Linked DNA regions of Rudanella lutea DSM 19387. The protein of the gene in region 2 interacts with the protein of the main gene of each other region in a pairwise test. Links are inferred from orthologs where the notes say so. Each region holds a gene or a part of one and is shown on either strand. Other genes may lie near its edges.

Region 1 (3,411 bases), 440 kb from region 2 along the record:
TACAGGCGCTCAGAAGAGCCGCCCCGAGGGCTACCGACAACAGAGCCGGACGCCAGCGCATTGGTTTACATGTCATACGAGAGAAGTACGTTGATAAAGCTCGTGAGATTCACGGTTGATGTGCCTGCATAAAAAACGATTACAACCACCGCATGGTGCATACAGTGATCATGAATTTAATTAAAAAAGGCTTAATTGTCACGCATTTAAGGAAGAGTAGATACCGTAACCAATTGTGAACAGTTTTTGTTGGATAGATAGACCCGTTAGTTTGCTTAGCGAAGAAATCTATAAAATCCAAATTTTGCGGCCTACTTTCGGGCGTAAGCTGTACCTTTGCCCCTTAAATACAGAAGCGTCGCATTCATGGATAACTATTCGTATATAGCCAACTCAGACGCAGCCTACGTTGACCAGTTGTACCAGGCGTACAAACAAGATCCTAATTCGGTTGACGCAAGCTGGCAGAAGTTCTTTGAAGGCTTTGATTTTTCGCTCACCTATGGCGAAAATGGCGGAAAAGCCGCCAATCGAAACAAGGAAACTACGCCGGTAGCTACCAACGGTCAGACCAAGACCCCCGTTGATGCCCGGCACAGTGAAAAAGAAGTATCGGTTGCCAGCCTGATCAAAGCCTACCGCTCCCGGGGGCACCTGCTGGCCCAGACAAACCCCATTCGGTCGCGCAAAGATCGCAACCCCCGGCTCGAACTCTCGGACTACGCCCTCTCAGACGCAGACCTCGATACCGTATTCGAAGCAGGCAACCTGCTGGGCATTGGCCCCGCTACCCTGCGTGATATTATGGCCTCGCTGGAGAAAATCTACGCGGGCCGGATCGGCTTCGAGTACATGTACATCCGCGAGATCGACGTAAAAAACTGGCTGCGCAACAAAATTGAGAAAGAAGCGCTGGTGTTTGATCCGACTATTCAGGAGAAAACCCGGATTCTGGAAAAGCTCAACGAAGCCACTGTTTTCGAAAACTTCCTGCACACCAAATTTCTGGGTCAGAAACGGTTTTCGCTCGAAGGAGGTGAAACCACTATTCCGGCCCTCGATGCCATTATCAACAAGGCGGCCGACATGGGCGTTGAGGAGGTAATGATCGGGATGGCGCACCGTGGCCGACTCAATGTGCTGGCTAACATCCTGGGTAAATCGTACGAAAGTATTTTCGACGGATTCGAAGGAAACGTGCCCAGCGGTATTCATGGCGATGGCGACGTGAAGTATCACCTCGGCTACGCCAGCCTGACCGAAACGCCCGCAGGTAAGCGCATTAACGTGAAACTGGCCCCCAACCCGTCGCACCTCGAAGCCGTAAACCCGGTAGTAGAAGGCTTCACGCGGGCGCAGGCCGACGAAGAATACAAAGGCGATTTCACCAAGATCATGCCGATCCTGATTCACGGCGATGCTGCCGTAGCGGGTCAGGGGATTGTGTATGAAGTGACGCAAATGGCCAAACTACCCGGCTACCAAACCGGCGGTACGGTGCATTTTGTGATCAATAACCAGGTGGGCTTTACCACCGACTTTGATGACGCCCGCTCGTCGATTTATTGCTCCGACGTAGCCAAAATCATCGACGCCCCGATTTTTCACGTCAACGGCGACGATCCCGAAGCGGTGTTCTTCTGCGCTAAACTGGCTGTTGAGTTCCGCGAGATGTTCAAGCGCGACGTGTTTATCGACATGGTGTGCTACCGGCGGTACGGCCACAATGAGTCGGACGAGCCGAAGTTTACGCAGCCGACCATGTACGCCGTGATCGACAAGCACGCCAACCCCCGCGACATCTACAACAAGCAGTTGGTAGAGCGGAGCGAGGTAGACGCGCAACTGGCGGCCAACATGGACGCCGAGTTCAAGAAATTGTTGCAGGAGCGGCTCGACCGCGTGAAGCAGAAAGCCGAGATTCCGTACAAGCCACTCCGGCTCGATCAGCAATGGGCCGAACTGCGGACGTCACAGCCCGAGGACTTCGATCAGTCGCCGGAAACGGGTGTCTCGCTCGAAACGCTCGAACGCGTAGGGCAGGCCCTGTACACGGTACCCGACAACTTCAAGCCGCTGAAGCAGATTGACAAACTCCTGCGCGACCGCAAGCAGATGCTGACCGAGTCGAAGCAGGTAAACTGGGGTACGGCCGAATTGCTCGCTTACGGCTCAATTTTGAGCGAAGGTAAAGTGGTTCGTTTGAGTGGGCAGGACGTACAGCGGGGCACGTTCTCGCACCGTCATGCTGTGCTGCACGACTCAGAAAACAACGGCCTCTACTACTCACTCGACCATATCGGGGGTGAGGGCACGGCCAAAATGCAGATTTACAACTCACTCTTGTCGGAGTATGGGGTACTGGGCTTCGAGTACGGGTACGCTATGGCGACTCCGCACGCGCTGGTGATCTGGGAGGCTCAGTTTGGTGACTTTGCCAACGGTGCCCAAACCATGATTGATCAGTTTATTGCGGCTGGTGAGTCAAAATGGGGTATTCAGAACGGCGTGGTGATGCTGTTGCCCCACGGCTACGAAGGGCAGGGTCCCGAGCACTCAAACGCCCGGCCCGAGCGTTACCTCCAACTCTCGGCTCAGTACAACATGGTGGTTTGTAACGTAACTACACCCGCCAACCTGTTCCATATGTTGCGCCGTCAGCTGGCGTGGCCGTTCCGTAAGCCGCTGGTGGTGATGTCGCCAAAGTCATTGCTGCGCCATCCGCAGGTAATCTCACCCCTGGAAGACCTCACCAAAGGGCGGTTCCAGGAGGTACTGGGCGACCCGTACGCCGACCCGAAAAAGGTGAAGCGCGTGCTGCTCTGCACCGGCAAGATTTACTACGAATTGCTGGAGAAACAGCAGGCCGAAGGTCGTACCGACGTCGCCATTGTGCGGCTGGAGCAACTGCACCCGCTGCCGCAAAAGCAGATTGACGCGGTATTGGCTCAGTACAAGAAGGCCGAGCTGGTGTGGGTACAGGAAGAACCCCTCAACATGGGTTACTACACCTACCTGCTGCGCGAAATGCCTGAGGTGCGGTTACGCCCCGTATCGCGTCCGGCGGCTGCATCGCCTGCTACCGGCTTCGCCAAAAACCACACGCAGGAGCAAGCTGCGATCGTAGCAAAAGCATTTGAATAAGCAACCAACGAACAACGAACAGTGAACAACGAACAACTGACAACGACCGGATAAAGCTCCCTAAAAATTGCTTCACCGCTCATTGTCAGTTGTTCGTTGTCAGTTGTTCACTGATAACTGAAAAAAAATGGCTGTTGAAATAAAAGTACCCGCAGTAGGCGAGTCGATCACCGAAGTAACGGTGGGCGAATGGTTGAAAAAAGAAGGTGATACGGTAAAGGTCGACGACGTGCTCTGTACGCTCGATTCAGACAAAGCGTCGTTTGA
Region 2 (3,037 bases):
ACACGGCCTGCCACTGGGAGGGTCGGAGCTGCAACGGATTCAATAGCGAAGGCACCGGTCGCGGGGTCATTTTCTACGGTGAGAAAGGAACAATGGTTGTACCCGGTGGCGACGACTACAAGGTGTACAATCTGGAGAACAAGCTTATTAAAGACGTAAAAACTGAACTTCAGGAGGCCGACCGTACCAACACTATGGGCATGGGCGAATTGCTGGATGGTTTGCACCTCAAAAATTTCGTCGAAGCAATTCGGGGCACGACCAAGCCAACCTGTCCCATCGAAACAGGCCATAAGTCGACGCTTCTGCCGCAGCTGGGCAATATTGCCTACCGCACAGGCCGTGTGTTACGCTGCGACCCCGCCAACGGTCATATTCTGAACGACAAAGAAGCCATGAAACTCTGGGCCCGCGAGTACCAGAAGGGCTGGGAAATGAAGTTATAATGTAAGGTGACATTTCGCTTGGAGAGCTGGCATCTTTCGCAGTCCATTCAGCTTAGTGCATACAAAAAGAGCTGTCATCTCTCTGAACGAGATGACAGCTCTACTGTCTCTTCGAACGACGCTATTTCAGCTTTGCTTCCAGTTCTTCTACTTCCAGCATGGCCGACTCCCACTCGTCCTGAAGCTGGTTAATGTCTTTCATTACACGGTGATATTCGTCGTTGCGAGCCTGCATCAACTTATCGTCACCGTAGGTAGCCGGATCGGCCAACTCGGCTTCGAGTCGCTTTTTACGCTCCTCAAGCTGCCCTATTCTCGTTTCCGATTCTTGGGCCTGCTGGGTTAGTTTTTTCAGTGTTCGTTGCCACTCCCGGCGCTCGTCGTCGCCAGCACGACCATTGGTCGAAGGTTTGACAGGGGCCGGCAGCGTAGCGTTGCTGGCCTGTTTGGCACCCGATCCGTTACTCGTTCCGGCCGCCTTCTTCTCTTGCATCCACCACTCGTACTCGTCGAATGTGCCGGGAAACTCTTTAATCTGCTCATCTTCGATGTACCAGATTTTGTTGGCAATCTGCGACACAAAATAGCGGTCGTGCGAAACCACCACGTACGTACCCTCGTACTGCTCCAGTGCCTGAATCAGGATATTCACCGACTGCATATCGAGGTGGTTGGTTGGTTCGTCCAACAACAGGAAGTTGGCTTGCGACAAAAGCACTTTGGCCAGTGCAACCCGCGACTTTTCGCCCCCCGAGAGTACTTTGATTTTCTTGAATACTTCGTCGTTCGAAAACAAAAAGCAGCCCAAAACGCCCCGAAGCTCACCTTCAGTCTTGGTTGGATTAGCGTGCTTCAGTTCGTCGAGCAGGGTATCCTCTATATTCAGCGATTCGAGCTGGTGCTGGGCGTAGAAGCTGAACGAGACATTATGACCCAGTTGTCGGCTGCCTTCGTTGAGCGGTTCTGAGCCTGAGATAATCCGCAGCAGGGTCGATTTACCCCGTCCGTTAGCCCCAATAAGGGCCACTTTGTCGCCCCGTTCGAGCCGGATGTCAGCGTTGGTTAAGATGCGTTTGGGACCGTAATGCTTCGTAATGTTGTCCAAATGCAGAATGTGCCGACCGGGCTGAGTCGAAAACTGAAACTTAAAGTTTACGCGGGCAGCCTCATCAATCACATCATCGATCCGTTCCATCCGGGCGAGTTGTTTTACCCGGCTCTGTGCCTGCTTCGCCTTGGTAGCCTGCGCCTTAAATCGTTCGATAAAGCGCTCTGTCTGCCGAATTTTAGCCTGCTGGTTTTCGTAAGCTCCTTTCTGAATCTCATTCCGCAGGGCTTTTTCTTCCAGATAGAACGAGTAATTTCCCGAATACAGGTTCAGTTTGGCATTGGCCACCTCAACCGTCACGTCGATCACATTATCCAGAAACTCCCGGTCGTGCGAAACCACAATAACGGCTCCCTCGTAGGTCTGAATATACTTTTCCACCCACTGAATCGACGGTAAGTCGAGGTGGTTGGTTGGTTCGTCGAGCATCAGCAACGAAGGCTTCTGCAACAGCAGTTTGGCCAGCATTACGCGCATCCGCCACCCCCCTGAGAATTGCCGCAACGGCTTTTGCAGGTCGTCGGTCGAAAAACCAAGCCCTTCCAGAATTTCCTCGGCTTTGGCCTGTACACTGTAACCATCCAACGCTTCGAACTCTTCCTGCGCCTTACCCAGCTTATCCACCAAATCGTCGGAATAATTGGTTTCCATCTCGTGCAGCAGCTCGTCGATACGAGCCTGCAGCTTGTTCTGCCGCTCGAAAGCCTGCATGGCTACCGACAAAATCGAATCGTCGGTTTGGTACGACAGCAGGTCCTGGTTGAGGAAGCCGATGGTCACATCGCCCGCTTTGGAAATAGTCCCGCCATCGATTTGATATTCGCCCGTGATAATCCGGAGGAGCGTCGATTTACCGGTTCCGTTGAGGCCAATTAATCCAATTTTCTGGTTTGGCTTTATATGCAGGGAAGCGTTCGCGTACAACGCTCTGCTTCCCAGATAATACGACAGGTTCGTAATGGAAATCATGCCGCAAATTTACGAAAAAACAGGGCGGTAGAGACGTAAAATCTTGCGTTGGTTCAATTGCCCGTATATATTTGCGAACCTTTTCGGAAACTGTAGGCAACTTACAGCCTGTTGTTATCCCGAGTTGCCTCCTTAGCTCAGCTGGTAGAGCGACGCATTCGTAATGCGTAGGTCGCAGGTTCGAATCCCGTAGGAGGCTCAAAGCCGCTCAATCGATGAGCGGCTTTTTTTATTGTGCCCAGCGCGACGCAAAAGCCCTAAAGGACTGTGGCCATCCTAGCCAAACAACCACCGCGTTATGGCAATAAGATTCGTTGATAGTTTTATGCGCTACAGCTATCCATAACCCTGAATGATAAAATACTATACAGTAAAGTATTGATTACCAAATCCAAGTACACTTTGCAAAAAAAAAGCGATTATCGTTACAACCATACAGCTTATTATTGAGTCTTGTGATTTAGTAAACAAACTTTTACAAACTCAATCTATTCATGCAAAACATTTCCAAGTC

Evidence for each region. Proteins that work in one complex are often made in the same cells at the same time.
Region 1: the proteins of RUDLU_RS0113135 (region 2) and RUDLU_RS0114955 interact in binary tests that used the Escherichia coli proteins (3 or more experiments, as listed by UniProt). The link is inferred for Rudanella lutea DSM 19387 from one-to-one orthologs.

What each region holds. Positions count from the first base shown.
Region 1 is NZ_KB913013.1:3,621,376-3,624,786, forward strand. What follows is about bases 7-3,344. They hold RUDLU_RS0114955 (2-oxoglutarate dehydrogenase E1 component), read left to right. Parts: upstream 7-366; coding sequence 367-3,144; downstream 3,145-3,344. Other genes in these bases: RUDLU_RS0114950 (S41 family peptidase), read right to left, coding at 7-76; odhB (2-oxoglutarate dehydrogenase complex dihydrolipoyllysine-residue succinyltransferase), read left to right, coding at 3,272-3,344. In the rest of the region: more of RUDLU_RS0114950, read right to left, coding at 1-6; more of odhB, read left to right, coding at 3,345-3,411. UniProt on the Escherichia coli protein: E1 component of the 2-oxoglutarate dehydrogenase (OGDH) complex which catalyzes the decarboxylation of 2-oxoglutarate, the first step in the conversion of 2-oxoglutarate to succinyl-CoA and CO(2).
Region 2 is NZ_KB913013.1:3,186,179-3,189,215, forward strand. The notes cover bases 46-3,009. They hold RUDLU_RS0113135 (ABC-F family ATP-binding cassette domain-containing protein), read right to left. Parts: upstream 2,524-3,009; coding sequence 568-2,523; downstream 46-567. Other genes in these bases: RUDLU_RS0113130 (Gfo/Idh/MocA family protein), read left to right, coding at 46-446. Outside these bases: more of RUDLU_RS0113130, read left to right, coding at 1-45; RUDLU_RS0113145 (hypothetical protein), read left to right, coding at 3,018-3,037. UniProt on the Escherichia coli protein: Genetic data indicate it may be involved in ribosome assembly or function.